3 regions of the Yersinia hibernica genome follow, and region 2 is predicted to be linked to each of the others. Evidence: predicted binding sites of a transcription regulator. Region 2 holds the regulator's gene; each other region holds the start of a gene.

Region 1 (10,854 bases), 1.4 Mb from region 2:
TCAGGGCGAAACCACGTTATTTGTCGCCACTCAAACCCTACCCGCAGGGGAAACCCCGGCGGAGATTTGGCGGCCATATGTCAAGCAATTGCGCACATATCATCTTGATTGTTCACATATTACCATGATGTCGCCGGAGACATTAAAAGTGCTGGGGCCGATTTTACAGAAAGTATTCAGTGGGATGGAGTCACTCGGATAGCTGTTGGCAATATCGAGTCTGGTTTCGGTTGAGATACTGTGGTAACACAATGATTATCAACCGAAACCTAACCCGAGACTGCAACAACTGAACCCTTGTTAAGCATAAAAACTAAAAGCGCCCCTTCGGTATCACCAACGGCGTATGTGAAACCGGATCATCAATAATTAAACACGGCATGCCAAAGACTTGCTCGACCAATTCGGCGGTGATCACTTCGCGTGGTTTGCCTTGTGTCACGACCTGCCCATCGCGCATGGCGATAATATGGGTGGCGTAGCGGCAAGCATGGTTAAGATCATGCAGAACGGCCACTAACGTATGATTATGCTGCTGATTAAGACTGCTGAATAATTCAAGTAAATCAATTTGATGGGCGATATCCAGATAGGTGGTCGGTTCATCTAACAGCAACAAGGGAGTTTGCTGCGCCAGTACCATCGCTATCCATACTCGTTGGCGCTGCCCACCGGAGAGGGCATCCACTGACCTATCCGCCAATTCGCTGACACCGGTGGCTTGCATGGCATGACTGACCGCCAGTTTGTCGGCTGATGTCCATTGTTGTAGCAGTTTCTGATGGGGATAGCGGCCACGCGCCACTAAATCCAGCACACTGATACCATCAGGTGCTTGCGAGCTTTGCGGCAATAAGCCCAAATGGCGGGCGACATGTCGAGTATTGAGGCTGGCAATGTTTTTGCCATCTAAAATCACCTCGCCGGCTTGCGGTTTCAACAAGCGGCTCAAGGCGCGCAACAGTGTTGACTTGCCACAGGCGTTGGGGCCGACAATCACCGTAAACTCGCCATCCGGAATGGAGACATTCAGGTTTTCGCTAATTATCTTGCCGTCATAGCCCAATGTCAGGGCTTGAGCCTGCAAGCGAGATGTCGGTGAGGTAGCGGAGCTAACATTACTCATGATCGTCCGGACTCCCGGATTAAAAGCCAAATAAGATACAGACCGCCGATGCTGATAGTGACCACACCGACGGGCAATTGATTCGGTGAAAACAGGTGCTGGGCGCACAAATCCGCGGCTATCAGTAATAACGCCCCCATTAGCGCCGATGCGGTCAGCGTCACAGACGATGTCCCTGACAGGCGCTTTGCAATCTGGGGGGCGGCCAAGGCAATAAAGGAAATTGGCCCGGCGGCGGCGGTGACTGCGGCCATCAAAATAACGCCGATAGCCATCAGACCCAAACGGGTTTTTTCGACCGGAACCCCCAAGGCTCCCGCCGCGTCGTCGCCCATTTCTAACAGTGGCATACGGCGGCTCAGCAACATGGCAAGCACGGTGGCAATAATGATAAACATCACCGACGGCAGGCCTTTCGCCCACGTCAGGCCATTGAGTGAACCGGCACCCCAGGCGGCGGCTGTCATGGCGGCCTCCAATGATGCAGTGATGGTCAGCCAAGTATTAAATGCCGTTAACATCGCGCCAATGGCGATACCGACAATAATCAGCCGGAAGCCCTGAATCCCTTGGCGGTAAGCCAAAAGATACACCGCGATGGCGGACAGTAATCCGCCCCCCAGTGCGCTGCTGGCAATCTCAACATAGTTGCCGTTGAACACGGTGATGGCCACCAGTGCCCCCGTATACGCCCCAGCATTAAAGCCGATAATGTCGGGGCTGCCTAATGGGTTACGCACTAATGACTGAAATATTGCGCCACTGACCCCCAGCGCCGCACCGAAAATCAGTGCCATTACCGCGCGCGGTAATCGCCATTGGTTAACAATAATATCCACCGCGCCGCTAGCGTGGCCGAATAAGGCGGTAAATACTTGCCCCAGAGATAATGGCATTGTACCGACCATTAATGCCAACATGGCAGCCAATAGGCAGGCCAGCAGGAGTAAAGCGCCGACAATCAAGCTACGTGGCGGGATGCGCAGATTTATCGGGCCATCAGGGCGGCCCAATTGCCACGCTGGAGTGGCAGATTTCATAATGCGGTCATCCTTTTGTTACGGCGCACTAGCCAGATCAATAAGGGAGCGCCAATAAATGCCGTCACCACGGAAACGCGCAATTCGCCTGGAACCAGGAAGCGGCCAACAATGTCTGAAACCAATAGCAAAATTGGAGTCATTACCATCGTGAATGGGAGGATCCAGCATTGATTCGGCCCAACAATCCAGCGCGCAATATGCGGCACCATCAAGCCCACAAAGGCGATAGGGCCAACGGCGGCGGTGGCGGCTCCACACAGTAACGTCACCGTAACTACCGCCCAGAATTGGGTCTGAGCAATGCGAGCGCCAATCGCGGCGGCTAAATCTTCGCCCATATGCATGGCATTGAGTGGGCGTGCCAGCAGTAAGGCAATCACACAACCGAGAAGAATGGCCGGCGCTACCGCCGTCACCACTGACATATTGCGGATATCTAGCGACCCGGCTTGCCAGAAGCGGACACTGTCGTAGACCTGCGGGTGGGTCAGGGATATGCCCGAAGAAATCCCCATCAACACCGCCCCGATAGCCACGCCAGAGAGTGTCAAGCGCAAAGGATTAACGCGCCCTGCGCCCAGAGTTCCCACCCAATACACCACCAAAGTGGTGAGCATCGCCCCGATAAAGGCCGAGAACATATAGCCATGAATGGCATGCACGCCGAACACGGTTATCCCTATGACGACCGCAAAACTGGCCCCGGCATTGACTCCCAGAATCCCGGGGTCGGCCAGTGGGTTGCGGGTCAGAGCTTGGATAACAGCCCCTGATAACCCCAGCGCCGCACCGGCGAGTACGCCAATTAAGGTGCGCGGCAGGCGTGACTCCAATATTAAGATGCTATCGGCGTTACCCTGCTGGCCTAGCAAACTTTGCCAGACGACGGCAAAGGGAATGGCTTTTGCACCGAACATCAAGCTGGCGGCCATCACGAGCATCAATACCATCATGCTGAGTAAGAGCAAAAGCCCACGACGGGGCGGCGTACTTGCACGGGCAATGGGGGCTAACGGTCGCAATGTGGGTGAAGATGGGGGTTGGGGGGCCATTTTGGGCATTGTCACTCTTTTTAACAAATGCTGATTTTATGAATGATTTTTGTTATCGTTTTGATTATCATTACTATTTAATTGATGTATGTTAACACGACTTATTATGCTAATGCATCGGCAAAATTCTCTCCCTGACAAGATTTATGTTCTCTTTATCACCATGGCAGGTAATTACAACCTACATTAACGGATTAAACAATCATGGCAAAATTGCCAATTCTTTTAGATTTCAGCCTATTAAAAGATAATGCTAACTTTCGTGCAGTATTTTTTGCCCGTTTTATTTCGATATTAGGGCTGGGAATGCTCACTGTTGCAGTGCCGGTACAGATACAAATGATGACCGGATCCACCTTGCTGGTGGGGCTGGCTGTCACTTTGGATGGCGTAGGGATGTTTATTGGCCTACTGCTGGGCGGCGTATTAGCGGACAGACTTGATCGCCGAAAACTGATTTTATTTGCCCGTTTTACCTGCGGCTTAGGTTTTATTGGCTTAAGTATCAATGCTTTCTCTGCGGTCCCTTCACTGTGGGTATTGTATATATTAGCCGCTTGGGATGGTTTTTTTGGCGCACTCGGTATGACGGCATTGATGGCGGCAACGCCCTCATTGGTCGGGCGGGAAAACTTGGCGGCCGCGGGGGGGTTAAGCATGCTGACAGTGCGTCTTGGCTCGGTGATTTCCCCGGCAATTGGCGGCCTGGTCATTGTCTATGGTGGGGTCGGTTGGAACTATGGCATTGCTGCGGTGGGGACGATGTTAACATTGCTACCGCTGTTGAGCTTGCCTTCAATGAAACCAACCACAAGCCAACACGAACACCCTTTGCGCGCCTTGGCGACCGGGGTTTTATTCGTATTGCAGCATAAAATCGTGGGGTCCGTGGTGCTGCTGGGGACATTAGTTAGCATGATTGGCGCTATTCGCATTTTGTTCCCGGCCTTGGCGCAGAGTACCTATCATGTGGGGGTGTCGCAGATTGGTTTGATGTATTCCGTGGTGCCGCTCGGGGCGGCGATTGGCGCGTTTACCAGTGGTTGGGTCAATCAGGTTCGGCGGCCCGGCATGGTGTTGATGTACAGTTCAATTGCGGCCTTTCTCGCCATTGGCACGTTGGGGCTGACACATAATTTCTATCTGGCATTGCCCGGTTTGTTGCTATACGGCTATCTGGGGTCTATCAGTGGGTTGCTGCAATATACCTTGGTGCAAACTCATACACCGGATGCTTTATTAGGGCGGGTCAACAGTCTGTGGAATGTGCAGTTTGTTACCGGTGAATCATTTGGTGCCTTGGGATTAGGTGTCTTGGCGAGAGTGATGACCCCAGCGCTCAGTGCCTTGACCTTCGGCATGGCCGCAGCGGCCATCGGCGGTGTTATTGCCACCTGTGGTGTCACACTACGTCGGGCGACCATGGGGGATGAGGTTGCTGATGAGGGTAATGAGATGGATAAAACTGATGAGATTGTGGATTAGATAGGACCAACTTAAGTGGCCCGTGACGGCGGTTAAAACTTAGTCTGCGAATAAACTCATCGACATCAGGGCCATCACTATGGTCCTGATGTCATCCCACACTGATACTTTATAAAACATAATATTATTAAGGTTTTGTCTTAAACATCCCCTCAATCCGTGCCAACAAATTACTCGCACTGTAATAATCCAACCGGAATGTATCATAGCCAGCGGCATACACTCGCTGGTGCTCAATGGCCGGGATGTGAGCTAAAAACTTATTACTTTTCAGTGCGTCAATTGCTGGTTGGTCGCCGGAAAAGAGCAAGATAGCCTCGCCATTCAGGCCCTCAGCCAGCTTCTCACCACCCAGTTGGATGATATCCTTGCGGTGCCCCATGCTGGTATTGCCCTTCACCGCATCAGGGATTTGCGCCAGTGTGAAGCCCAACTCCTGCAGCAATTTTCCTTGCGCGGAATGCTCGGTCCACAAATTGGCAGTGCTGCCCGCAGCTTGATAGACAAACGCCGAAATAGGTTGCGGTGGCAGCGTAATGTTCTGCTTTACCTCATTGAGTCGATTGGTGAATTTCTCAATGACTTGCTGAGCGCCGGCCTCATGCCCGGTTGCTTGCCCCAGCACGACAGCTAACTCTTGCCAACTTTTATCATCATAATTGATTACCAGAGTCGGGGCGATCGCTGACAGTTGGTCATACAACTTCAATGCCGAATCACCGCCTGTGGCAGAAATAATAATTAAATCTGGATTCATGCCCGCGACCGCTTCTGCATTGGGCTCGGTGTGGTACATCGGCACCAGCTTTTTGGCCTGTGCAATATCTGACCATTGGGTAAAGAAACCTTGATTATCCGCCACGGTGGTATTAGGCACCGTCGCCCCACTGGCAATCACCGGAGCATCAATAGCCAGCAAGGTGCCGGTGATGGTGATACTTGTGGACACTATCCGCGTTGGTTGATGGGTTAGTGTCACCGGGCCTTTGGCCGTTTCTACTGTGCGAGTCCATGCTGTTGCGTTTTCATTATTGGAGGATGGCGCTTGTTCACCCGTAGTTTCTTCTGCGGGTTTACAGCCGGACAAGCAGAAAATAAGGCCAAAAGTTACCAAGCCCATCAATATTGAACGCGATGCTTTAGGTTGAAGGTGACTGATATAAAAGGACATAACGGCATTTTCTCTTTCTGTTTTAAGCCCACAAACTGGCGGGGATATATAAGTAAGTTTTATCAGTAATATCTTTACATTGATTGACAATGTGAATGCATAGTCGTAATTTACCACGCAAGAAAAGGAATGATAGTAATTATCATTACTATTTACATCGCAGTGGAGGTTTTTGTGCGATACAGCAACTCTGAAGAACATGGCAGCTCTGAAGAAATGCCCATTAATTCGCCGTTTTCAGCCGTACCCTCAACATTTTTATTTACTTCAAGACACCAGAGTATCAAAACTCAAGGTATCTTCGAGCGAATTACTCAAGCAGCACAAGACCGTGCTGGTCATGACAATTCACTACAGTCGGCACTGCAAGCGGCACTTTCGCGCGCCCGGGATGCCGGGCAACAACAGCCTATCATCGTCGGGGCAATACCTTTTGATACCCGTCAGCCATCGTGCTTATTTATACCAGAAAGTTATCAAGTTTGTGACCGCCAAACTTTGGTGAATGCCGCGAGAGTCAAAAGTGGCAGGGCCGTGACGAGCCGCGCCATACGCAGCCTGCCGGATGAAAATGAATTCAAACATATTGTCGCCGAGGCTGTTGCTGCATGTCAGCGCGGAGTCATCCATAAAGTTGTTCTTTCCCGCATTCTGGAAATTGATACTGATACCCCGGTTGATAGTGATCAGGTTATGAATCAGTTACTGATCCAAAACCACACTGCACATCATTTCCGAGTTCCCCTTGCTGATGGCGGTGTCTTGCTGGGGGCCAGCCCTGAATTATTGGTTCGTAAGCATCTGGCCGGAGTGTATACCAACCCGCTGGCAGGGTCTGCGAAACGCCAAATCGACCCACAGCACGACGTGGATATCAGTCTGGCATTATTGGATTCCGAGAAAGACCAATATGAGCACCGGCTGGTTATTGATGAAATTCGCCGCTTGCTTACACCTTATTGCACTCATCTGCACATTCCGGCGCAGCCTTCATTAATTAACACCGCTGCATTGTGGCACCTATCCTCCGCCATCAGTGGCGAGTTGGAGAACCCGCAAACGCGAGTCTTGGAGCTGGCGAATCTGCTACACCCCACCCCGGCATTGTGTGGATTACCGACACAAAAAGCCCGCCGGCTAATTCAGCAACTCGAGCCTTTTGAGCGGGGGTTATTCAGCGGAATTGTGGGGTGGTGTGATGAACAGGGGAATGGCGAATGGGCGGTGATTATCCGTTGCGCCACTGTACACCCAACGCAAGTGCGGTTATTTGCCGGAGCAGGCATTGTTGATGCGTCGCAACCCGCCGCGGAGTGGGCAGAAACTGAAGCCAAATTGGGCACCATGCTCAATGCTATTGCCATCACCCCCCAGGAGCGCTGCTATGAGTATTGAATTTACCCGCTGGCCGGAGGCGTTTGCTCGCCGCTATCGTGAGAAAGGGTATTGGAGTTCTCAGCCGATGACTGAGATTTTGTCTCGCCAATGCCAGATACGGCCCGCGGCGACGGCCATCATCTGCGGTGAACGCCATATTAGTTATGCGCAGTTTGAGCAAGCGGCACAGCGGTTGGCTGTGCGCTTAACGCAGTTGGGCTTGCGCTGCGGTGATACGGCGTTGGTTCAACTGCCCAATAGTGCTGAATTCTATCTGGTTTATTTCGCACTGTTAAAAATCGGTGTGGCGCCAGTCAATGCACTGTTTAGCCATAATCGTTTGGAATTAAATGCTTATATTGAACAAATCCAGCCGCGTTTACTGATTGCACATGCCAGTCATAACCTGTTTGCCGCCGGGGACTATTGCGCTCAGCTACAGCAAAAAATGCCGATGCTGGAGTTCGTTATCATGGCGGGAAAGACGGACTATGCCCAGCCGCTGGAAGATTTGCTGTATAGCGAAGAGGGATTAGATAAGCAAACTGACGAATTTCACCCGTCAGCGGCGGATGAAGTGGCCTTTTTCCAGCTTTCTGGTGGCAGCACCGGTACACCAAAATTGATCCCGCGAACACACAATGACTATTACTACAGTGTGCGTGCCAGCGCGGAAATCTGTCAGCTTGATGAGCACACCCGCTACCTTTGCGCCTTGCCGGCGGCTCATAATTATCCGCTCAGCTCACCGGGGGCACTCGGGGTCTTTTACGCCGGCGGCTGTGTGGTACTGGCGCCAGACCCCAGTGCCATGAGCTGTTTTCCGCTGATTAAGCGCCATCAAATCACATTTACCTCTTTGGTTCCGCCGGCTGTCGCCCTGTGGTTACAAGCCGCGGAGCATTTTGCCGCTGATTTGGCCAGTTTGCAGGTCTTGCAAGTGGGGGGAGCAAAACTCAGTGAGTCACTGGCGCGGCGTATTCCACAGGTATTGGGCTGCCAGTTACAACAGGTACTGGGCATGGCGGAGGGATTGGTGAATTACACTCGCTTTGGTGACAGTGACCATTTGGTGTTTACCACCCAAGGGCGACCTATCAGTGAGGATGATGAAATCAAAGTGGTTGATAGTGATGGGTTACCTGTGGCTATTGGCGAGGTTGGTGCACTGGTGACTCGCGGCCCCTATACCTTCCGTGGCTATTATCGCAGCCCAGCGCATAATGCCAATGCCTTTGATAATGAAGGTTTTTATCATTCAGGTGATTTGGTGCAGATGACGACAGAGGGCTATTTGCGGGTGGTTGGGCGGGAAAAGGATCAGATTAACCGCGGCGGTGAAAAGATTGCTGCAGAAGAGATTGAAAACCTGCTGGTGGCTCATGACGACATCATTCATGCGGCATTGGTTTCTATGCCAGACGAAATGATGGGGGAGAAAAGCTGCGCTTTTATTGTTGGTACGAATGCCAATCTAAGGCCAGTAGCCCTACGTAAATATCTGCGTGAGATGGGGGTGGCTGATTTTAAGTTACCTGACCGCTTTGAAATGGTTACCCGCCTGCCGGTTACCCCGGTCGGCAAGATAGATAAAAAGCGGTTGCGCCAGGATATTCAAGACCGCCTCAGTACACTCAGTAAATAAGGATTTTATGATGACTATCCCTGTTCTTCCTGCTTACGAACTCCCTAAAGTGGGGCAATTTCCTGCCAATAAAGTGAATTGGCAGTTTAATCCGAGCCGCGCGCTGCTGCTTATCCATGATATGCAGGACTATTTTGTGAGTTTCTATGGTGAAAATAACCCGTTGATACAGCAGGTTATCGCGAATATTGTGGCGCTGAGGAATGAATGTAAGCAGCAGGGAATTCCGGTGATTTATACCGCTCAACCCAATCATCAAAGTACTGCAGATCGCGCATTACTCAATGATATGTGGGGCGCGGGTTTGAATAATCATCCGGCTAAACAGCGGGTGGTGTCAGAGCTGACACCGGATGCGGATGATAAAGTGCTGGTTAAATGGCGTTACAGCGCATTTTACCGCTCGCCATTACGCCAAATCATGGCCGACAGGGGCCGTGATCAGTTGGTTATCTGCGGCATTTATGGCCATATTGGCTGCCTGACAACAGCTACAGATGCTTTTATGCAAGATATTCAACCATTTATGGTCGCCGATGCTATTGCCGATTTCTCGCTTGAAGAGCATTTGATGGCACTTAAGTATGTCGCTACCCGCAGTGGTCGGGTTATTTTTACTGATGATATTGTCACGAACAGGAACGAAAACACATTACTTTTCAGCAAAAATCAGCTTAAACAGCAATTACTGGCTCTGATTGATGAAAGCGCCCAAGATTTCGACGAAGACGAAAATCTGATAGACTATGGCTTGAGTTCGGTGCATATCATGGCGCTGGCAACCCAATGGCGTCAGCAAGGTATTGAGTTGAGTTTTATCGAGTTGGCGAAGAGCCCCAGTCTGAATGGGTGGTGGCAATTGCTGGAGCCGCAACTTAGTGTGCAGAGCAAAAATGCTGCCCTGGCGAGGGCTGAATAATGGCTGACAGTCAGGTGCCATCCGGTGAAAATAGCCATGCAGCCCATCAAGTTGCGCAGATGGATTTTAGCGGTAAACGCGTGTGGGTGACGGGGGCCGGGCAAGGGATTGGCTATCAGATTGCTTGCCAGTTTGTCGCACAAGGAGCTGAGGTGGTGGGGCTGGATAAAGCATTTGCGCCGACTCAGTCTTATCCTTTCACCACAGTTTTGCTGGATATTAGCCACCCACAGCAAGTAGCACTGGTGTGCCAGCATTTATTGAGTGAGACGCCACGTCTTGATGTGCTGGTCAATGGTGCTGGAATTTTGCATATGGCGGAGACCGAAGCGCTGAGTCTGAAAGATTGGCAACAGTGCTTTAATGTGAATGTTTTTGGCGCATTTTATTTATTGCGCCAATTAATTCCCCAGTTCAAACAGCAGCGATTTGGCGCCGTCGTCACTATTGGTTCTAATGCAGCCCATGCACCGCGCATGAGAATGTCTGCTTATTGTGCTTCTAAAGCGGCATTAACCAGCTTCAGCCATTGTGTTGGCTTGGAGTTAGCGCCGTACGGCGTGCGTTGTAATCTGGTTTCGCCCGGTTCTACGGATACCCCGATGCAGCGCGGTATGTGGCACAGCGCAGATGCTGAGCAGCAGACGATTGCCGGTTTTCCTCAGCAATATAAATTGGGTATCCCGTTAGGGAAAATTGCCACGCCGCAGGAAATCGCCAACACCGTGGTATTTTTAGCTTCAGATTTAGCCAGCCACATCACAATGCAAGATATTGTGGTCGACGGCGGTGCCACACTGTCAGCCTGATTGGCCATGTTTGAGCTATAAACTCCTCTTTTTGCTACCCCATAACAGTCAGTTTTCGTGGTTATGGGGTCAGTCGCCCAGTTATCTCTCCCCTGTATTGCTATCAATGCTGACTTATTACTGGCCGCTCTCCGCATCAGTGTTATTTTTCGTGAATATAATTTAACTTTAAATCATTTAAAAACAATAAGTTATGATTTTTAACATTCACATTTGTTAATTATTGT
Region 2 (10,854 bases):
CCTTTAATGGCGAATTAGCCGTTTCCGGTGCCTATGAGCTGAAAATCGGCGAGCAGGGGGCGCAAGTTATTGGTTTTGACCCCGCCGGGGTGTTCTATGGTTTGCAATCGATTCTTTCTTTAGTGCCGACGGATGGCAGCCAGAAAATAGCGACATTGGAAGCAAAAGATGCGCCGCGTTTTGAATATCGTGGTGTTTTCCTTGATGTCGGCCGTAACTTCAAAACTAAAGATGCGGTGCTGCGTTTACTGGACCAGATGGCGGCATATAAGCTGAACAAATTCCACTTCCACTTGAGTGATGATGAAGGCTGGCGCATTGAGATCCCAGGGCTGCCAGAATTGACAGATGTGGGGAGCAAGCGCTGCCACGATTTGACGGAAAACACCTGTTTACTGCCGCAATTGGGTTCTGGCCCAGAGAGCAATAATCTGGGTTCCGGCCATTTTACCCGTGATGATTATATTGAAATTCTGAAATACGCCAAAGCTCGCCAGATTGAAGTCATTCCTGAAATTGATATGCCCGCTCATGCTCGTGCGGCAGTGGTATCGATGGAGGCGCGTTACAACAATTTGATGAAGCAGGGCAAAGAGCAAGAAGCTAACGAATTCCGCTTGGTTGACCCGACAGATGACTCTAACACCACTTCGGTTCAGTTCTATGAGCGTAAAAGTTATCTGAACCCATGCTTGGATTCTTCAAAACGCTTTGTCGACAAAGTGATTGGCGAAATGGCCCAGATGCACAAAGAAGCGGGGATGCCGCTGACCACCTGGCATTTCGGCGGTGATGAGGCGAAAAACATTCGTCTGGGTGCCGGGTTCCAGGATAAAAATAGCCCGCTTGAGCCGGGTAAAGGCATCATTGATAAGAGTGTGGAAGATAAGCCGTGGGCCAAATCACAGGTATGTCAGGATTGGGTCAAGCAAGGCAAAGTTCAGGATGTTGAGCACCTTTCCAGCCACTTTGCCATTGAAGTCAGCAAGCTGGTTAATGCCCATGGCATCGAAAAAATGCAAGCCTGGCAAGATGGTTTGAAAGATGCCAAAGATGCCAAAGCCTTTGCCACCAAACGGGTTGGCGTTAACTTCTGGGATACTCTCTATTGGGGCGGTGCCGATTCCATCAATGATTGGGCCAACAAAGGTTATGAAGTGGTGGCCTCAAATCCGGATTACGTTTATTTCGATATGCCGTATGAAGTTAACCCAAATGAACGCGGTTACTACTGGGCCACTCGTTTTAATGATGAAGCTAAAGTCTTTAGTTTCGCCCCCGATAACATGCCACAAAATGCTGAAACTTCGGTTGACCGCGACGGTAATCACTTCAGTGCGAAGAGTGATAAGCCATGGCCGGGTGTGCACGGTATTTCTGGGCAATCGTGGAATGAAACCGTGCGGACGGATGAGCAAATGGAGTACATGATTTTCCCACGGGTATTACCTCTGGCTGAACGGGCCTGGCATCGTGCTTCTTGGGAGCAGGATTATAAAGCGGGTCGCGAGTACAGCGGCGCAACGCACATGGTTGATACCAAAGCGTTAAATGCCGATTGGCAGCTATTTGCTAATCTCATGGGTCAACGCGAACTGGCAAAATTGGATAAAGCCGGTATTGCATACCGCTTGCCGGTGCCGGGGGCGCGTGTTGTCAACGGTGTATTGGAAGCCAATATCTCCTTGCCGGGGCTGATTATTGAGTATTCCACTGATGGCGGCCAGCAATGGCACAAATATGATGCCAAGGTTCAGCCTAAAATCAGCGGTGACATGCTGATCCGCTCGAGCAGCCCGGATGGTAAACGTAGTAGCCGCGCGGAGCCGGTTAAAGTTTGATTTTTGTTTTAAACCGCTGTGTCTGATGTTAACTCCTGTTTATCCGATTTTTAGGTAAACATTATTAAGTGAAGTTGAGTTGATGGTTTTCCCCCGGCAAGTCCGGGGTTTTTTTTTGCGTTAGATTTATTTTATGCAGGGAATTGTGGGCGGAGGGTATAAATAATAATGACCACCTGACTCCCGACCGAGGTTATCTCGGATAGCTGGGCGGGAAAGGCGGCCATCTTGCGGATGGGGTATGTTCTGGTCCGGATTAAAAACACACCCTAAGGCTATTGGGTACTTAAAATCTCAGTGCTTAAAATCTCTATACTTTATCGTGCGCAGACTCATTTTCACGGCAATCGCCGGTTTCACAGTGGCCGTACAGATACAGGCTGTGATTGGTCAGCTTGATACCATGCTGTTTAGCAATTTCACGTTGAAGTGACTCAATGGATTCATTACTAAACTCAATCACTTTACCGCAATCCAGGCAAATCAGGTGATCGTGATGATGCTGCTGCGTCAGCTCAAAGACTGATTTGCCGCCCTCGAAATTATGGCGGGTAACAATACCGGCATCATCAAATTGATTTAGGACTCGATACACCGTCGCCAAACCAATTTCTTCACCGATATCGATCAGCTTTTTATAAAGATCTTCCGCGCTGACGTGGTGGCATGCCGGGTCTTGCAACACTTCCAGAATCTTAAGCCGGGGCAGTGTTACTTTAAGGCCAGCGTTTTTTAAGGCTTTGTTGTTGTCAGTCATGCGGATTCAGTCCTGTTACTATCGATTCAAATTAAGGCTGTTCAGCCTATGACATCCGTGGCGCAATAATTACAATTGCGTCTCATTATAGAACTGCTAGCCCCAAATGAAAACCGTGGTTGTTAACAAAGGTATAATTGCACACTTTGTCAGATTAATCATGCAATGTATTGATGAATGGGATTGTTGCATCATTTAAGTATATGGCCGCCAGACGTAACGTTACAAATTTGTAGCGGTTTATTTTCATTTTGCGCGGATGAAGATGCGGATTTGTGGGTGGCTTAACAGAGTATGGCGAGTGTGGGGCGGTAACGAAAACGCGCGGCAATGTAGAACATCAACCTCGCGTTTCCGATTTACCCGTTACACTTCAAGCGGCAAGGCGTTGGTTGCCTGGCTGCTTCTTGAAGGATTTAGCGGGCATGACAAATTAGCCTGCGATCTCGGCCAAATTCAGTTCTTCACTGATTTGTTTTACCCAAGCTTGCACACGTTCATTGGTCAGTTCTGGTTGTCTGTCTTCATCAATGGCTAAACCAATAAAGTGATCATCATCCGCTAAGCCTTTGGAGGCTTCGAAGTGATAGCCGGCGGTTGGCCAGTGGCCGACGATTGCAGCACCGCGCGGTTCAATAATATCGCGCACGGTTCCCATCGCATCACAGAAATATTCTGCATAGTCTTCCTGATCACCACAACCAAACAAGGCGACCAGTTTGCCATTGAAATCAATCTCTTCCAGTGTCGGGAAGAAATCATCCCAATCGCACTGGGCTTCACCGTAATACCAGGTTGGGATCCCGATCAGCAAAATATCGAAGCCTTCCAAATCTTCTTTGCTGCTTTTGGCAATGTCGTGAACCTCAGCAACCTCTTTGCCCAGTTGCTTTTGGATCATCTTGGCAATGTTTTCGGTATTGCCAGTATCGCTGCCAAAGAAAATGCCTACAGTTGCCATATAACTTAATACCTTTTAAATTCAAATAATTGTGAAAATTACCAAGCACTCTGCCCGATAATATAACACATGTATAGGGCGATATAATGCCAGAAAATCTCGCCATGCCGATATCAAGTTTATGCGATATTAAATTTTTGTGAGTCGCTCAACCTTATAACACCATTGCCGATAACCTTCGTGTAACTGAAAGGTTGCAATTTGCGGTGCCAGGGGGAGAACCATCAGATGAAAGTCTGCTGGGAAAGGAGTTGTCGTGAGCTGTATGGAGCGTCCTTTATTGCTTTTCGGTCATCAAATAACACCCGAGCGTCTAACGGTAACTATCCGATATATAAGGGGAACGAGCATGCAGTTGTTAAGAAATATTACTATCAGAGCCGCACTACTTTGGGTACTTGGGGCATTTTGCCTGCTATGGGGTGGGGTATCCGCTTATACATTGTTATCACTGAACCAACTGACACAATCCTCTAATGCTAATAGCGTGTTGGTGGAAAACATGAATTTGGTGAATCAGGGGACGGAACAATACTTTCGGATGGTGACACGCCTTGCCCGTGCAGTGGATTATCGTCAGAGCGGTAACCTGACCGATGCCGATAAAGAACTTAAATCATCCAATGTAGCACTTGAGAATCTGAAAAAAGCGCTAGCGCAGTTTAAAGCCATTGACCATGCACAGCTTGACCCCGCGTTAGTCAGTGCCGTGATTAATGGGTGGAGTGGATTAATTGAGCAAGGTGTTATGCCGCTTTATCAGGCGGCGATGGATAATAATAGTGCGGTTTATCAAGATGTAGCGAAAAAGACCGTCCCCGCGCTGAGCCGCCAATATGGTTCTGTGGCGGAGAGTTTTAATCAGGCGGCATCAAAGGCCATTGGGGTGGCTAAAGAGCAATTTACGCATCTGACAAAAGTGAGCAGCATGATATTAATTGCTGCTTTGGTGGCAGGATTAGTGATTTTATTGGCAACAGACCGCTATCTGCTCGTCAACATGGTTCGCCCATTGGATGATATCCGCGCCCATTTTCGGGTGATTGCTTCAGGCCAACTGGGTCAGCCCATTGCTGATTTTGGCCGCAACTGTGTCGGGCAATTATTTCCGCTGCTGCGTGATGTGCAAGGCAGCTTGGTGAATACGGTCAAAGCTATCCGTAACAGCACTGATGGGATTTATCACGGGGCGGCAGAAATTTCTGCTGGCAATACGGATTTATCATCACGCACGGAGCAGCAGGCGGCGGCATTGGAACAGACGGCTGCCAGCATGGAGCAGTTAACCGCCACGGTAAAACACAATGCAGATAATGCCCATCATGCCAGCCAATTGGCGGCAAATGCTTCTATTACGGCGAAAAAAGGCGGAGCGCTGGTGGCCGATGTGGTGCATACCATGGATGAGATTTCGGCCAGTTCACGCAAAATCGCGGAAATCACAACTGTGATTAACAGTATAGCTTTCCAGACTAATATTCTGGCGCTGAATGCTGCTGTGGAAGCGGCCCGGGCGGGGGAGCAAGGTCGTGGTTTCGCCGTGGTCGCCAGTGAAGTACGCAATCTTGCCCAGCGTAGTGCGCAGGCGGCAAAAGAGATTGATAGTTTAATCACGGAGTCAGTGAACCGGGTGAGCAGCGGTTCCGCATTGGTAGAAAGTGCTGGGGTAACGATGGATGAAATTGTCCGCTCCATCACTAATGTTACTGATCTGATGGGGGAAATTGCTTCTGCCTCTGATGAGCAAAGTAAAGGGATAGCTCAGGTCGGGCAGGCGGTGGCTGAAATGGACAGTGTGACTCAGCAAAATGCCGCATTAGTACAAGAAGCTTCCCGTGCGGCGGCTTCACTTGAGGAACAAGCGACTCAGCTAAACCAAGCGGTGGCGGTGTTTAAATTGCGCGCAGAAGATGCGCAGGCAAAAGCGACGGTTAAGCCGCGGGTCAAGATACTGGTGGCGACGCCGGTGACCAAGGTGGATAACCATGCCAACTGGGAAACGTTCTAATCCGGTGTGTTTAAATTTAGGGTGAGGATATTGGCGTGGCGCAATCACTTACGCCACGCCGTCGTGATAACCGGTAGGGTTAAAACCCTTCTTGTGAGTGCGCTAATTGAGCCAGCAACATCTGTTCAATCAGTTCACTGCGGCTGATGTTACGCTGCTCAGCAAGGCTGTTGAGAGCATCGACGGCATCGGCATTAATCTTCAGTTCCACGCGTCGTAAGCCACGTACTTTATCGCGCCGTAGTTGATTTCGCTTATTAATTCTAAGCTGTTCATCACGGGATAATGGGTTTGTTTTCGGGCGCCCCGGACGGCGTTCATCTGCGAACAGATCCAGCGTCGTGCGGTCCGTTTGTTCTTTTGCCATAGGTAGCGGTACTACAAGGGATTTACATCAGAAATTTCTGACGATTCGGTTTACACGTTTCAGGCCGGTAGTTTTCTGATTTGAAGCGGCGAATAACACCGCGACTCCAATCCATTAGGGTATGAACCAACAGCCTGAATTTGCATTTGCCACCACACTGCGCAGCAAATTTATAGCGCGCCATAATACCCCAGCCAACCGAGCAACGACAATGGTTTACTGCGATTAGATTGGGCTAATTCATTCTTTTTTGCACAATTTTTCCACAGGAAATACATTTCTTTTCCCCAGGGTATGATTTTTAATCAACATCCAGCGCGCAAGGACGTTTTTTATTCTGCGCTATTTTTCGCCAGCATTGTCATCATCAATAAAACGGTGAATTGCACGTAATACCGAATCTGGTTTTTCTGCATGGACCCAGTGACCGGTTCCGGCAACAACATAGGCACGGGCTTGTGGAAATTGACGGGCAATCTCAGCGCGATAACTATCCTGAATATAGGGCGATAACTCACCGCGAATAAACAAAATAGGGTGGGGCGAGGGTGCAATAGGTTGCCAGCCGACAATATTTTCGTATTGCTCCCATAATGCCGGAGCATTAAAACGCCACTCGCCGTGGTGGAATGATTTCAATAAGAATTGAATAACGCCCTCTTCCTTGATTAATGCGCGCATCAGTTGAGCGGCTTCCTGGCGCTGAGTCACCCCTGCGGCACTGACAGCATTAATTGCGGCGAAAATCTGGTCATGACGGCGGACTTGATAATTGATGGGGGCGATATCTATGGCGATCAGTTTTTCAATGCGATCGGGGGCAATGGCGGTCATTGCCATCGCCACTTTTCCCCCCATGGAATGGCCGATAATTATCGCTTTTTCTAGCGCGAGATTATCCATCAGTTCTAGCACATCCTGCGCCATCGCGGGATAATTCACTTCCGGCGTGCGGGGGGATAAACCGTGGTCACGTAAATCGACCTGAATCACATCATGGTCTTTATGTAAGTCGCGAGCCAGCACCCCGAGGTTATCAAGATTGCCAAACAACCCATGGATCAGGATTATCGGCAGGGACGGTGTGGGAGACTGTGCTTTTTGTAAGCGGAAATTTAATTTCATGGTGAAGTTCATACTGAGAGATATTGCGGTTAGGGTATCATGACTGAGCAAGTGTGTGCTGCTCCACCATTAGGGTTCATGCGGATTATTCAGTTGTGGTTGATGTGATGGGGATTTATCGCGGATAAAGCCATGATAAAGGTACTCGTTAGCGCGCTTTGACTTTATAATCCTAAGATATACATAAGAAAGTAGAAAACCGTACTGGATAAAGATGAAAACTATTGAACTCGACGAAGAACTTTATCGCTACATCGCCAGCCATACCCAGCACATTGGTGAGAGCGCATCCGACATTTTACGGCGCATGCTGAAATTTACTGCCGGTCAGCCGGAACCTAGCGTATCTCCCCATCACTCAGATAGCCGCCATGATGTCGCTCAAACGGTAGCGGCTGCCGCGCCACGGGATCGGGTGCGTGCCGTGCGTGAATTATTGTTATCTGATGAGTATGCTGAGCAAAACCGGGCGGTGAACCGTTTTATGTTGGTGCTGTCGACATTATATACTTTGGATGCTCTGGCATTTGCCGAAGCGACTGAATCTTTACATGGCCGTACCCGTGTTTATTTTGCCGGTGATCAACAGACTTTGTTGCAAAATGGGACGCATACCAAGCCTAAACATGTGCCTGGTACGCCATACTGGGTGATAACCAATACCAATACTGAGCGTAAGCGCAGCATGGTGCAACATATCATGTTGACAATGCAGTTCCCGCCGGAGCTGGCTGAGAAAGTCTGCGGGACTATCTGATTTCATTTAACCATCCTCTTTTACCGTTGTTGGCTTTGAATGCGCCATTAGGGTAAAAGTGCAAGCTGATAGGGAGTCGTGACTGTGGCTAATCACCCTCGTGCTGGGCAAGCTGCTCAGCAAAGCGATTTGATTAATGTTGCTCAACTCACATCGCAATATTATGTATTGCAACCTGAGGCTGAAAACCCAGCCCATGCGGTTAAGTTTGGCACGTCGGGCCATCGTGGCAGCTCATTGCGCCACAGTTTTAATGAAACTCATATTCTGGCGATTGCTCAAGCTATCGCCGAAGTGCGCCATCAGCACGGGATTACTGGCCCGTGTTATGTGGGTAAAGATACCCACGCGCTGTCTGAACCGGCTTTTATTTCGGTGTTGGAAGTGCTGACGGCGAATGGTGTGGATGTGGTGGTGCAGCAGGATAACGGCTTCACCCCAACGCCGGCGATTTCCCATGCCATTCTTTGCTACAACGCGCAGGGTAAAGATTTGGCGGATGGTATTGTCATCACCCCATCACACAACCCACCGGAAGATGGCGGCATTAAGTACAATCCACCCAATGGCGGCCCGGCCGATACCAATTTGACTTCGGTGATTGAAAAGCGTGCTAACCAATTACTCAGCCTGAAATTAGAGGGCGTCAAACGCCAGACGCTGGATAAAGCTTGGCGTGGCAATCATCTGCGGGAGCAGGATTTGATTCAGCCGTATGTGGAGGGTTTGGTCGATGTTGTTGATATCCCAGCCATTCAACATGCGGGCCTGAAGCTCGGTGTCGATCCACTCGGCGGTTCTGGCATTGCCTACTGGCAGCGCATTGGCGAGCATTATAAGTTGGATCTGACGCTGGTGAATGATGCTATTGATCAGACTTTCCGCTTTATGCATCTGGATCACGACGGGGTTATCCGCATGGATTGCTCATCAGAATGCGCGATGGCGGGCCTGCTGGCGTTGCGGGATAAATTTGATTTAGCTTTTGCCAATGATCCTGATTATGACCGCCACGGTATTGTGACGCCAGCCGGGTTGATGAATCCGAATCATTATCTGGCGGTAGCCATCAATTATCTGTTCCAGCATCGCCCATTGTGGGGCGCTGATGTGGCGGTGGGTAAGACGTTAGTCTCCAGTGCGATGATTGACAGAGTGGTGGCTGATTTGGGCCGCCAGCTGGTGGAAGTCCCGGTCGGTTTCAAATGGTTTGTTGATGGGTTGCACGATGGCAGCTTTGGCTTTGGTGGTGAAGAGAGCGCTGGAGCCTCTTTCCTGCGCTTCAACGGTAAACCTTGGTCGACGGATAAAGACGGCATTATTATGTGTCTGTTAGCGGCTGAAATCACTGCGGTTACCGGCCGAAATCCACAGCACCATTATGATGATTTGGCACAGCGTTTTGGCGCACCAAGTTATAATCGGATCCAGGCTCCGGCCACGCAGGCACAGAAAAATGCGCTGGCCAAGTTGTCGCCTGAGATGGTGAAAGCCAGCACTTTAGCCGGTGACCCTATCACCGCGCGTTTAACCACCGCTCCGGGTAATGGTGCCTCTATTGGTGGGCTGAAAGTCATGACCGAGCACGGTTGGTTTGCCGCGCGCCCATCGGGTACCGAAGATGCTTACAAAATTTACTGTGAAAGTTTCTTGGGCGCTGAGCACCGCGAGAAGATTGAGCAGGAAGCCGTCGATATTGTCAGTGACGTATTAGCCGGTAAACAGTAACGTCGTATCGCTGGCTATAATGCAGCAGAATCAAGCGGAGAGCTTATTGCCGTTTGATTCTGACTCGCCAAAACCACAGTGAATAATCTGTTTTGCCCGAGATTATCCCAAGGCAACCATCAACGCACCCGCCGTAATCAGGGCGACCCCTAACCCTGCAACCAAAGAGATTTTTTCGCCAAACAGAATAAAGGCCAAAATGACGGCGAAAACTACACTGAGTTTATCAATTGGGGCCACTTGCGAGACATTCCCGTTTTTGATCGCCATAAAATAGAATAGCCAGGATAATGCACCGGCAACACCACTGAGTACCACAAAAAGCAGTGCTTTTTTATCGGCTAATACTGTGCCGACCAGATTAAATTTTCCCTGAATAATCACGACGCCGACTAAGAAGAGTGCCATGACCACCGCACGCACCGCGGTTGCTGTATTGGCATCCAAATGTTGTAGGCCAATTTTACCGAAGATGGCGACTAAAGAGGCCGACAGGGCAGACAGGAGGGCATAAATTAACCAGGTGCTCATAATAAATAAAACCCATTATCATTAAAAAACCTGATGCTACTCCGCTGGGCGGTTTTTTCCCACTATCAATCCCCAATCTGGTGATTAATCGCGGCTACGGAATAAAGCGATAGCCGACACCTGTTTCGGTTAACAGATGCTTAGGTCGGGTCGGGTCGGTTTCTAATTTTTGGCGAAGATGGCCCATATAAATACGCAAGTAATGGTTGTGTTCGACATAATTTGGCCCCCAAACTTGGCTGAGTAACTGGCGTTGGGTAATGACCTTGCCGGCATTCGCTAATAATGCCGAAAGTAAACGAAATTCAATCGGCGTCAGATGGAGGTCAACTCCCGCGCGGGTGACCTGGCGGTTAATCAAATCCACACTGATATCCGAAAAATTGATTAATGGGCTCTCCTGACTTCCGCCACTGTGGCGGCGCAGGGCAACACGCACTCGCGCGAGTAATTCACTGATACCAAAGGGTTTACTCAAATAATCATCCGCACCGGCATCCAGTGCCGCGACCTTGTCCTCTTCACTGTTGCGTGCAGATAACACAATAATCGGGATAGCGCTCCACTGACGTAGATCTTGAATATAACTCAGGCCATCACCATCCGGCAGGCCCAAATCTAAAATAATGAGATCCGGCTTGCGTGTTCCAGCTTCAATCAGGCCGCGTTGCAGTGTATCACTCTCAAATACACGCCAGCCCTCACTCTCCAGTGCAATGCGAACAAAGCGCCGGATCTCTTTTTCATCTTCAACAATCAGGATGTTAGTCGGGGATATG
Region 3 (10,854 bases), 1.4 Mb from region 2:
CTAACTGTGATTTCGGTTTGGGCTGCCAGTTGCTGCAACAAAAATTGTATCCGCTCACCATGCTGATGCAGGTCAGATTCGTCGTAATACATTGTATTTGCTAATATTTCCAGCGACAATTGGCCGTTATGCAGGTAGAGATCAAACTCAATATCATCAACCGGGCCGGAGGCCAAAGTGTGGGTAATGCCGGTTATCTCCCCCAGATTCAGGGCGAAATCGAACATTTTAAAATTCAGAACCGGGCCATACAGCGCCCGCTGTGAGCCGACCATGCCCAAATCACGCCGTAATTGCTCCGCTTCATAGCGCTGATGTTTACGCACGGTCTTCAGCTCATTCGCCACGGCTTGGGCCACATCAAAAATGCGCATTTCATGGTGCAAAGTAACTTGCAATGGCAACACATTGACTACCGGCCCGCTGGCTGTCAAAGCCGCAGACCCCATGCGGCGCATAAATGGGCACCCGACTGATAAGCGCATTTCGCCGCTCATGCGCGCAAAATAAATCAGTAACAACGCCATCGCCATATCAGCGGCGGCAAGGCGTTGCTCAGCTCCCTGCTGGGTTAAATGGCCAAATAATTCGGCATCAATATTAATGCGCTGGCGCAGGACGCGATTATCGCTGTGCTCTGCCCGGATGGGGGCATTTATCGCCGAGAGGGTTATCGCGGCGGGTAAATCGGCCGTGTGATGTTGCCAAAATTGCTTATCGCGCTGCTCGGTTTCTGATCCCACATATGCCAGATATTCACTGACCACATCACTGAACGGGGTAAAGGGCGATTCCCCAATAGGTTTCCCTTGCAGTAAAGCAGTATAAATATCGGCGATACGGCGGGTAATTGCCGCGAAACTAAAGCCATCAAGCAATAAATGATGATAACGCTGATACCAAAACCACCGCGGTTTACCCTTTTCATCCGGAACACGGATAACCCAGTGCCGATACAGCGGGTTTTTATCTTCTAGCCGTAACTCGGCCTCAGTGTCATCCTGCATTAATGTCAGCGCGACTTGCCGCCCATCGGCGCGCGCACTGAGATCCAGCCATGCCAGTTCAGGCATGCTCGCCACATCACGCTGTAGGGGAATGCGCTGCATCGGGCCATCGTTGCCGTCAAAAAAGTGGGCGTGGAGGGTATCTGCTTCAGCTAACCCTTGGCTAACCGCATGGCTAAATAGCGCCTGATCCAGCGGCCCTGCCAGTTCAATATAATGGGCCACCGTAAAGATATTTTTTTGGTGACTGAGTTGTTCGGCAAACCATATACCGGGCTGTGCCGCAACCAGGGGTAACTCGACAGCAGCAAAAAGGGAGATTGAATCCTCTGACACGACGGGTATTCCTTTTCTTTTGGCAACACAGGATTTATTGCGGCCCGTGGGGCCACAATAATCTGATAATTCCTTTAGCCCATGGCCGCGTTAGCGCAGGCCAAGCTCTGCCCGAATCAAACTGGCCGGGCGCATGTCAGTCCAATTAACCTCAAGATATTTCACACAATCGGCTCGGCTCTGTGGGCCATGAACAACTGCCCATCCGGCGGGGATCGCCGTAATTTGTGGCCACAAGCTGTATTGCTGCTGCTCATTGATCAGCACAAAAAAGGGCAGATTTTCGTTATCAAACGGGTTGGTTGGCGCTTCATTGTTCATGGCGTAAATATCCTTATTTTGAATCTGAGGAACCTAATAAACAGTGCAATCCATCAATTAAGCCACCGCGCCAACACAGGGCGTCGTGGCCTCCTGAATAAATTCGGTAATGTAGCCGATGCCCAGCCTGGCGCAGTGCCTCACTCATAGCTTCATTGACTTGATAAATCACATCTTCACGACGGCCCGCTTCCATAAAAATATTCAATGGATGCTCAGCCCCCAGACCTTGATAAACCTGCTCTGTCAACCAGCCCTGCCGCTCGGCAGTCCCTGCGGTTAATGCTTGGAAATTATCGACGTCTGGCCACCAGAAAGAGCCCGATTGGCTCAGTACACAGCCAAAACGCTGCGGCCACTGCAATCCGGCATAGAGCGAGGCCAATCCGCCAAAACTTTGCCCGGCGACCACGGTACGAGAGGCTTGGTCAGTGAAAGGTTGCAGCAAAGCCACCTGCGGCAGTAATTCTGTTTGTAGCGCCTGCCAGAAATCTGGGTTACAGGGCAGTTCCACTGCGCGATGAGGCTGGTCAATAATGTCGATAAACACATACACACCGGCGGGTAAATGCCCGGCATCTGTTTCACTGTCTAGCACCGCACATAGCGATTGCCCATGTACCCAATACTGGCCATCGAGCAAGATGGCCAGTGGCCGTTCGGCTTTATCTTCCGCACCAAGTGTGTGGTAAATCCACACGTGGCGGCGGTTGCCTAATAACTCGCTATTCCAGGTCATCAGTTGCAGGCGTTTGGGGTCCATTGGCAGTGTTTGGCCAGCATCAATGGGCTGCCACGCCGTCTGTGGCAAGGCATCAGCTAAATGCACCGCCGAAAGTGGCTTTCCGCGATAACTGTAATGAGGGGCGGTGTGGTTGAGCGGATCGTGTTCCGCCATCGCCATCAATGAGAGCCACCAATTGCGTTGTGCCTGGCGGCGCTCTTGTGGTGTACCTTCCGGTAAATTCAGGCAGTGTTCTTCAACAACAGGAATAAAGCTGTAGCTGCCGCGAAAGTCAGGCTCCACTTCGACCTGCCAATACCAAATATTGCTCTGGCCCAAGTGCTGTAGAGTTTCAGGATTAACACTGTGATGGTCTGTCACACCGTTAACATCAATGTAGACGCGACTATATACAGGGGCTCCCACCAACGCGGGGGGTTCCCGCCAGAGAAACGTTAACTTTACTTTGCCAGCCGCGCCCGGTTCCACCAGCGGTGTCCCCCACTGGGCAATCTGCTGCCACCATGCTTCACTACCCGCCGAAGAGTCAGCTAACAAACTCTGGCTATCAGGGTATTCATCTGTCGTGCTCACACACAATCCTTTTGATTTCATTGCTCAAGTCTCAATTCACCACTCTTCTAGCCAATGTATGTCTGGACGTGGCCAAGTTAAATATATTTATAATTTAAATATGAATGCAAATAATATTGAGAACCATTACCGTTTGCAATAACATAGTGCATGTTCTCTCGAGAGTTTCACCATATTCCCGCAATATTAGTCAGGGTGCCTTGTGGTGTCGCGCGAATGATTGAATGGGCAGAAATCTTTCTTAATAGCTATACCGGAAAATTAATAAACCCAATACATTTCAAGATGTAGGAAGGCAGAAAAGAAGATAATTCCGATGAGATTATTGACCTTAAACTCAATGAACCGTGCGTAATTCGGATTATTGAGAGCAGCCAACATATCCGTCATTTGAAAGTTGAAGGGGATAAATCCGGATGGACTCCAGCATTTTTATTATTGTGTTTCTAGGTAGGGATAAATCATGTTTGATATTTCTGGCGAGAAAATGCCAAGGAAATTACTATTTCAGGCAAGCAACACATCAAAGACCTTATTATTGACCTCCGCATTTATATTAATACCGACACTACCAGCAGCGGCTGCGACCACCGCAAAAGAAGCCGCAGCGAAAGAAGATAAACTCGTGGTTGTTGCCAAAGCAGGCAGCGGGCAACAAGATAATGGCTTCGTCGCAAAAAATAGCTCAACCGGCACGAAAACTGATACCCCGCTTATCCGCACGCCACAATCAATTTCCGTGATTACTAGCCAGCAGATGCAGGATCAAGGCGCGACATCCGTCGCACAAGCATTGCGTTATACCGCAGGTGTCGTACCGGAATATCGCGGTGGATCTAACATGAATGACGAAGTAATCATTCGTGGTTTCGGCTATGCGCCGCGTTTTCTCGATGGGTTGAGTTACAACTCTCTGGGTGGCGCACGCCGTGGTGGCCAGATTGACCCGTGGTTGCTAGAACGTGTTGAAGTCATCCGTGGCCCGGCCTCAGTCCTGTATGGTCAAGTCAACCCCGGCGGCCTGATAAATATGGTCAGCAAGCGCCCAACAGCTGAAAGTATTCATAAAGTGCAGGTTGGGGCGGGCAATAATAGCTTGGCAGAAGCCGCCTTTGATTTTGGTGGAATATTGGATGATGAGGGTAAAGTTCTCTATCGCCTGAATGGGATTGGCAGAACACAAGATGATGCCGTGAATACCTACAAACAGGAGCGTTTTGCTATCGCCCCGGCGTTAACATTCATTCCCAACGAAGACACCACGTTTACTTTACTGACCAGTTATCAGAAAGAACCCAAGGCCGGTTCACGTAATTTCTTACCAGCCACCGGCACGGTGTTTGGCACCGCTTACGGCAAAATACCTTACGATTTTAACGTCAGCGACCCATCGTTTGAACAATCGGAACGCGAGCAAACCTCGGCCGGTTACGCGCTTGAGCATTACATCAATGATACCTTTAAATTCCGCCAGAACCTGCGTTACAGCTATAACAAGCAGGATTATAAGTATCTGGTCTTTATGGATTTACTGGCAGATAATCGCACAATGACCCGCCGCCCGCAAATTGAACGCCAGACCACGGCTGAGTTTGCAGTCGACAACCAATTGCAAGCTGATTTCTGGACTGGTCAATTAAACCACACCGTGCTGACAGGGATAGATTACAAACGCACCCGTATTGATAGCCAATTCTTTATGGGCAAAGTGCTGCCAGCATACAATCTGGATTGGGTATCACCGGTTTATGGCCTGAATATTAAAGACAGCGATTTGCCACTTAATAGCAGTGACTTGACCAAGCTCGACCAAGTCGGCGTCTATTTACAAGACCAAATTGAGCTGGATAAGTGGAATTTCCTGTTATCCGGGCGCTATGACTGGTCGCAGCTAAAAACCATGAGCCGCAAAACGGCCACCCAAGACCAACAGGATGACCATGCCTTTACTGGCCGTGGTGGCGTGTTGTATGCCTTTGATTCCGGGATTTCGCCGTATGTCAGCTACAGCACTTCATTTGAGCCAAGCACCGCCAAAGGCGCACCGGGTACTGGGGCACTTGACCCTGTGACTGCACGTCAGGTCGAGCTGGGTGTTAAATACCAACCACCGGGAAGCAACACGCTACTGACCACCGCATTATATGATTTACGCCAGAAAAACATCAGCCAATATGACCAGGCACTGGCCTATAATGTGCCAATTGGTGAAATCCAATCTCGCGGCATAGAAACCCAATTAAACAGTCAGATCAACGACAATATCAACCTGATCGCCGCTTATACCTACACCAAAGGGAAAGTGCGTGAAACCAAGACCGCCGCTGAATTAGGTAAAATGCCGGCTCGTACCCCAAGCCATTCAGCCTCACTGTGGGGAATGTATAGCTTTGATAAAGGGGTGGTGGATGGTTTATCTACCGGCGTCGGTGTGCGGTATATCGGCACCAGTTGGGGCGATGGGAAAAACAGCTTTAAAGTCCCGGCGGTAACATTATATGACTGGATGATGCGCTATGAACTGGGGCAGGCACTGCCCGCCATGAAAGGCACCAGTTTGCAGGTCAATGTTAATAACGTATTCAATAAAGAATATGTCGCCAGCTGCGCGCAAATGGCGGCCTGTTTCTATGGCAGTGGCCGTGTCGCTACCGCCACCGTCAGTTATTCCTGGTAAGTTTTCGTTTTCAACCGCGCCGGTTCATTCTTACTGGCGCGCTTTTTATCTTAATGAGATAAGAATTACTTAAAGAAAAGTAAATTTTCGCCCCAATTCGCACCATTTCTGTGGTGTTATTGACAATAAATATAATAAATTCAGCCCACTAACCTTTCAGCAACCTTTCATTCTATTTAGCGTAACCGGACAAAACCATTCTAAAAACAGTGCGATAATCCTATACTCGCAGACAACATTCTTTCATCTCGCCATTTATTCAGGGTCATCATGCCAGCATTGATGAGCAGCAAACAGCTAATGCACCAGATGCGCGCCAGTAAAAAGCGCCTGTGCGGTATGCTATTGGTTGCCTGCTGGTTTTTCCTCAATACACAACTGGCGATTGCGGGTCATCAGTGTGATATCGCCCCCAGTGCGGCCCCGGTTTTTAGCCAGCATCAAGGGCATTTGCAGTCAGACTCAATGCAGCAAATGTTGTCGGCGATGGAAATGTCCCATGGCCAGGCGCAAAATTCCCTGTGTGACAAACACTGTCTTCCCGATTCAGTACAGTCTGACAGCGGGATGCTGGTGCTGGCCGCCTTGCCGACCCACACGGAATTAGTGTTGGCGGATGTCCAACAAGCGCCCCGAGTTCACCGCCTCGACTGGCATATGCCACCGATTGTCGGCCCCCCCACCGAAATCGCATTTTGCCGATTTAGAGAATAGATCCAGACAGATTTAACCACATTATTCACGCGTCTTGCGCGTGCTGTGCTTATTTTTGTTTTGGAGTTATTTCTATGAATACCTTATTTAATATTATCTCCACCGCCGCTAGCGCCTTACTTTATGCTGCCGCTCTATTCTCGGCTCCGCTTTTGGCCGCCATCCCGTCAATGACAGAAACTATGCCGATGTCCCATAACCATGGGGCAATGATGGCTGAAACCGCAACCGCGCCAACTGATGTCTATCACTCTCGCGGGCAAATAAAAGCCTGGAATACCAACAGTGTCGCCATCGCCCACAGTGCTGTTTCAGCCCTAAACTGGCCGCCAATGACCATGACATTCAGCCTGCCGGATAACCTAGTGCCAGCCCCGATTCCGCTTGGCACATCCGTGACATTCAGCTTCCGCCAGACTGAACAGGGTTATCAACTCACCGCCATTTCAGCACAACAGCCGTAAGGCGGGAGCCATCATGAACCACTTATTGAATCGCCGACAATGGGTGCGGCGCCCGGCTGCACTGCGCTTAGGAATGGCCCACCTGCTGATGGCAGTGGCATTCAGCTTGCCGGCCATCAGCTACGCCGCGGATATCACTCTGGAGCAAGCATTGGTTTTCGCACAGCGCTATTCCGCCGAGTTATCCGCCAATCAGCATCAGGTTAATGCGCTAGAAAATATGGCCAGTTCTGCGACCCAACTGCCTGATCCCAAACTGAAATTTGGCATTGAAAACTTGCCCGTCGGGGGTAGCAATGCTCGCCGCTTTACCCGCGAGGGCATGACCATGCAGCGGATCGGTATCATGCAGGATTATGTCAGCAGCGATAAACGGCAAAGAAAGGCCGATACCCTCAATGCCGAAGCCCGTAAAACCGCAGCGGGTAGCGAAACCATCCGCACCCGGCTACAAAAAGAAACCGCGCAAGCCTGGCTGGACTTGGCGCTCACCGAGCAAGCAGTGAGTGATGCCAAAGTCTTGGTACAGGAAAGCGAAAAACAGCTGGCGCTGCAACGAGCCGGGGTAGCCAGTGGCGGCGCGTTACCCAGCAGTGTGTTAGAGGCGCGCCTGACGCTATCGGCCATGCAAGATAGGTTAACCACCGTACAACGTGATGTGGCTTTAGCGCAAACCCAACTGACTCAATTGACCGGAATCGAAGTTCAACACGTCAATGGGCCGCGGCCAAAATTCACCCACCTGCCCGCGGATATCACGGTCCTGCGGGATGCTATCAACCAACATCCCGAAATATTGCTCGCCAGCCGCGAAGCGGAAGTGGCCAAAGCGCGCTCGGCGCAATCCGCGATTGCTGCCACTCCCGATGTGGGTATTGAAGTTTATTACGCCAAACGCGCGCAAGAGTATGAGGACATGGCCGGCGTCATGGTCACAGTCGATCTGCCGCTGTTCCGCTCACAACGTCAGGACAAAGATTATGCCGCTGATGTTTCGCGCTCAATGGAGGCCAATGACCAACTGACATTACTGACCCGTGACCATCGGGCGCAGCTCGATACTTTGCTGGCGCAATATCAGGCCACCCAACAGTTATGGCAGCGGCAGACCAATGAAGTTTTACCGCTGCAAAAACAACGTGTTGATTTGATGATGGCGCAGTATCAGGCCAATAAAAGTGATTTGAGCAGTGTATTAGAAGCCCGGCGCGCCCTGCTCGACAGCCAGCTCAATGCCAGCAATGTCGCCAGAGAATTAGCCCGTACTTGGGCGGCTATCCGTTATCTGACCCCGCAGGAGAGCGCGCGATGAAAAAACTATTTAGTCTGACTTTGGTGGCCGTCGCCGTGATTAGTGGCCTGGGGGGATATCTGCTCGGTAAACCGGCATCGCATTTCACTGACACTGCCACGGCAAGCCCTGACACCACAACAGACAGCAGCCGTAAAGTGCTCTATTGGTATGACCCGATGTCCCCCGCTCAGCGCTTTGATAAGCCCGGAAAATCACCATTTATGGATATGGAATTGGTGCCACGCTATGCCGGTGAAACCGTGGAAGATGCAGGGGTGACTATCAGTGCCCGCCAACAGCAAAATCTGGGGGTACGTACCGCCCCGGCAGAACTGCGTGTGCTGGATTATCGCCTCACCGGCTACGGCACCGTGGCGACAGATGAACGCAGTGTACAAGTGATTGCGGCACGGGCGAATGGCATCATCGAGCAATTATATGTGCGAGCCAACCAGCAATCCGTCACAAAAAATCAGCCATTAGCGCAATTATGGGTGCCGGACTGGAGTGCCGCTCAGCAAGAGTATCTGGCGATTCGCAAATTGGGTGACAGCGCATTAACCATGGCGGCGCGCCAGCGGCTACAACTGCAATTTATGCCAGAAGAGGTGATTCGCAGTGTAGAAAAAAGCGGTCAGCCGCAAACGCGCGTCACTCTGCGCTCCCCGGCCACGGGCTATGTCAATAAACTGGATATCCGCGCCGGTTCGCAAGTCAGTGCGACCCAATCGCTGTTCGAATTAGCCAGCCTCGATCCGGTGTGGATCGTGGTGGATTATCCGCAGTCACAAGCCAGTTTAGTCACTATCGGCAGTGAAATTGCGGCGACCACGGCCAGTTGGCCGGGTGAAACCTTCCATGGCAAAGTCAGCGAGTTATTGCCCAGTATGGATCTCACGACGCGCACATTAAAAGCCCGCATCACCGTAGAAAACCCACAACAGAAGCTAAAACCAGGTATGTATCTGAATGTGCAATCGACACAAATAGCTCCCCGTGAGCCGGTGCTGGTCATTGCGCAGGAAGCATTATTAATGTCGGGCAACCGCAACACCGTGTTGCTGGCCGAAGGTGATGGCCACTTTAAGCCCGTTGAAGTCAGTATCGGACAAACTCAGGACGGTTGGGTCGAAATCAAATCCGGCTTGAGCAATGGCCAGTTGGTGGTGACCTCCGGGCAATTCCTGATTGATTCGGAGGCCAGTTTGCACAGCGCCTTGCCACAAATGAATGACATTCCAGCAACTGCGTCATCTGCGGCGGTATCAGCACCGGCCGACATCTACTCGGTGCAAGGGGAAGTCAACGCGATTAATGGTGCAACCATCACCTTGTCACATGGCCCAATTGCCGCCTTGAAATGGGGAGCCATGACCATGGACTTCCTGCTGCCACCGGGCAAGTTATCAGCAGATATTGATGTCGGGAGCAAAGTGAATTTCACCTTCACCTTGAATGAGCAAGGCGCACAAATCCGCCAGATCCTGCCGGTGAAAACCAATAACACCACGGATATCCATGGGAGCCACTTATGATTGCCGCCATTATCCGCTGGTCGCTACGTAACCGGCTGTTGGTGCTGCTGGGCGCGGCGATGATGGCCGCTTGGGGGATTTGGTCACTGCAACAAACCCCACTGGATGCATTGCCCGACCTGTCAGATACGCAAGTGATCATTCGCGTCAGTTATCCCGGTAAAGCACCACAAGTGGTCGAAGATCAAGTCACTTACCCGCTGACGACCACCATGTTATCTGTGCCCGGGGCCAAAACTGTGCGCGGCTTTTCCATGTTTGGCGATGCCTATGTTTATGTGCTGTTTGATGATGGAACCGACCCTTATTGGGCGCGCTCACGCGTGTTGGAGTATCTCAGTCAAGTGCAATCCACCCTCCCCGCCGAGGCCAAAGCTGCCCTGGGCCCGGATGCTACCGGCGTTGGCTGGATCTATGAATATGCTTTAATCGATAGAAGCGGCAAACACAGTTTGGCTGATTTGCGCGCATTACAGGATTGGACACTGAAGTTTGAGCTGAAAACGGTGCCCAACGTGTCGGAAGTCGCCAGTGTTGGCGGCATGGTGCGCCAATATCAGGTGGTGCTTGACCCAGAAAGGATGCGGGCGCTGAATCTTTCGCATCAGCAAATTGCCAGCGCCATTGCTGACAGCAATCAGGAAGGCGGAGGCTCAGTGTTGGAAATGGGGGCCGCCGAATATATGGTGCGGGCCAGTGGCTATCTGAAAACACCGGATGATTTTCAAAATATTGTGATTACCGCCCGTGAGGGCCTCCCCATTTTACTGTCCGATGTCGCCACTGTGCGCATGGGGCCAGAGATGCGGCGCGGCGTGGCGGAATTAAATGGCGAAGGAGAAGTGGCGGGCGGCATCATTGTGATGCGTTATGGTAAAAATGCATTAGAAACCATCAATGGCGTGAAAGAGAAACTGCAACAGATTGAGCGCAGCTTGCCCGCCGGGGTAGAAATTGTGCCAGTCTATGACCGCTCACAGCTGATTACTCAGGCTATCGACAGCTTGTCATTTAAGCTGCTGGAAGAGTTTTTAGTCGTCGCGGTTATCTGCTCTTTATTTCTGTTCCACTTCCGCTCGGCACTGGTGGCGATAATCACCTTGCCACTGGGGATCCTCGGGGCTTTTATTGTCATGCATTATCAGGGCGTTAATGCCAATATCATGTCACTGGGCGGCATTGCTATTG

What was found. Region 2 encodes Fur, which represses iron uptake genes when iron is present. Its sites were predicted from a motif close to ATAATAATGAGAACNACTATCAA; they were not measured.
Region 1: D5F51_RS19065 (isochorismate synthase) is a predicted target of Fur. The motif match lies at 6,007-6,029, and genes of this name have one in related genera.
Region 3: fes (enterochelin esterase) is a predicted target of Fur. The motif match lies at 3,093-3,115, and genes of this name have one in related genera.

The regions. Positions count from the first base shown of each region.
Region 1 is NZ_CP032487.1:4,045,563-4,056,416, reverse strand. It holds gene D5F51_RS19095 (non-ribosomal peptide synthetase) at 1-202, shown strand, start outside; gene D5F51_RS19090 (ABC transporter ATP-binding protein) at 314-1,126, opposite strand; gene fepG (iron-enterobactin ABC transporter permease) at 1,123-2,166, opposite strand; gene fepD (Fe(3+)-siderophore ABC transporter permease) at 2,163-3,230, opposite strand; gene entS (enterobactin transporter EntS) at 3,426-4,706, shown strand; gene fepB (Fe2+-enterobactin ABC transporter substrate-binding protein) at 4,834-5,826, opposite strand; gene D5F51_RS19065 (isochorismate synthase) at 6,094-7,272, shown strand; gene D5F51_RS19060 ((2,3-dihydroxybenzoyl)adenylate synthase) at 7,262-8,899, shown strand; gene D5F51_RS19055 (isochorismatase family protein) at 8,910-9,818, shown strand; gene dhbA (2,3-dihydro-2,3-dihydroxybenzoate dehydrogenase) at 9,818-10,627, shown strand.
Region 2 is NZ_CP032487.1:2,691,512-2,702,365, reverse strand. It holds gene D5F51_RS12790 (beta-N-acetylhexosaminidase) at 1-1,841, shown strand, start outside; gene fur (ferric iron uptake transcriptional regulator) at 2,152-2,598, opposite strand; gene fldA (flavodoxin FldA) at 3,032-3,559, opposite strand; gene D5F51_RS12775 (methyl-accepting chemotaxis protein) at 3,909-5,567, shown strand; gene ybfE (LexA regulated protein) at 5,647-5,934, opposite strand; gene ybfF (esterase) at 6,277-7,059, opposite strand; gene seqA (replication initiation negative regulator SeqA) at 7,274-7,816, shown strand; gene pgm (phosphoglucomutase (alpha-D-glucose-1,6-bisphosphate-dependent)) at 7,901-9,544, shown strand; gene D5F51_RS12750 (EamA family transporter) at 9,647-10,075, opposite strand; gene kdpE (two-component system response regulator KdpE) at 10,170-10,854, opposite strand, start outside.
Region 3 is NZ_CP032487.1:4,062,078-4,072,931, forward strand. It holds gene D5F51_RS19095 (non-ribosomal peptide synthetase) at 1-1,343, opposite strand, end outside; gene D5F51_RS19100 (MbtH family protein) at 1,434-1,664, opposite strand; gene fes (enterochelin esterase) at 1,678-2,982, opposite strand; gene D5F51_RS19110 (TonB-dependent siderophore receptor) at 3,446-5,659, shown strand; gene D5F51_RS19115 (hypothetical protein) at 5,960-6,373, shown strand; gene D5F51_RS19120 (copper-binding protein) at 6,448-6,837, shown strand; gene D5F51_RS19125 (TolC family protein) at 6,851-8,149, shown strand; gene D5F51_RS19130 (efflux RND transporter periplasmic adaptor subunit) at 8,146-9,666, shown strand; gene D5F51_RS19135 (efflux RND transporter permease subunit) at 9,663-10,854, shown strand, end outside.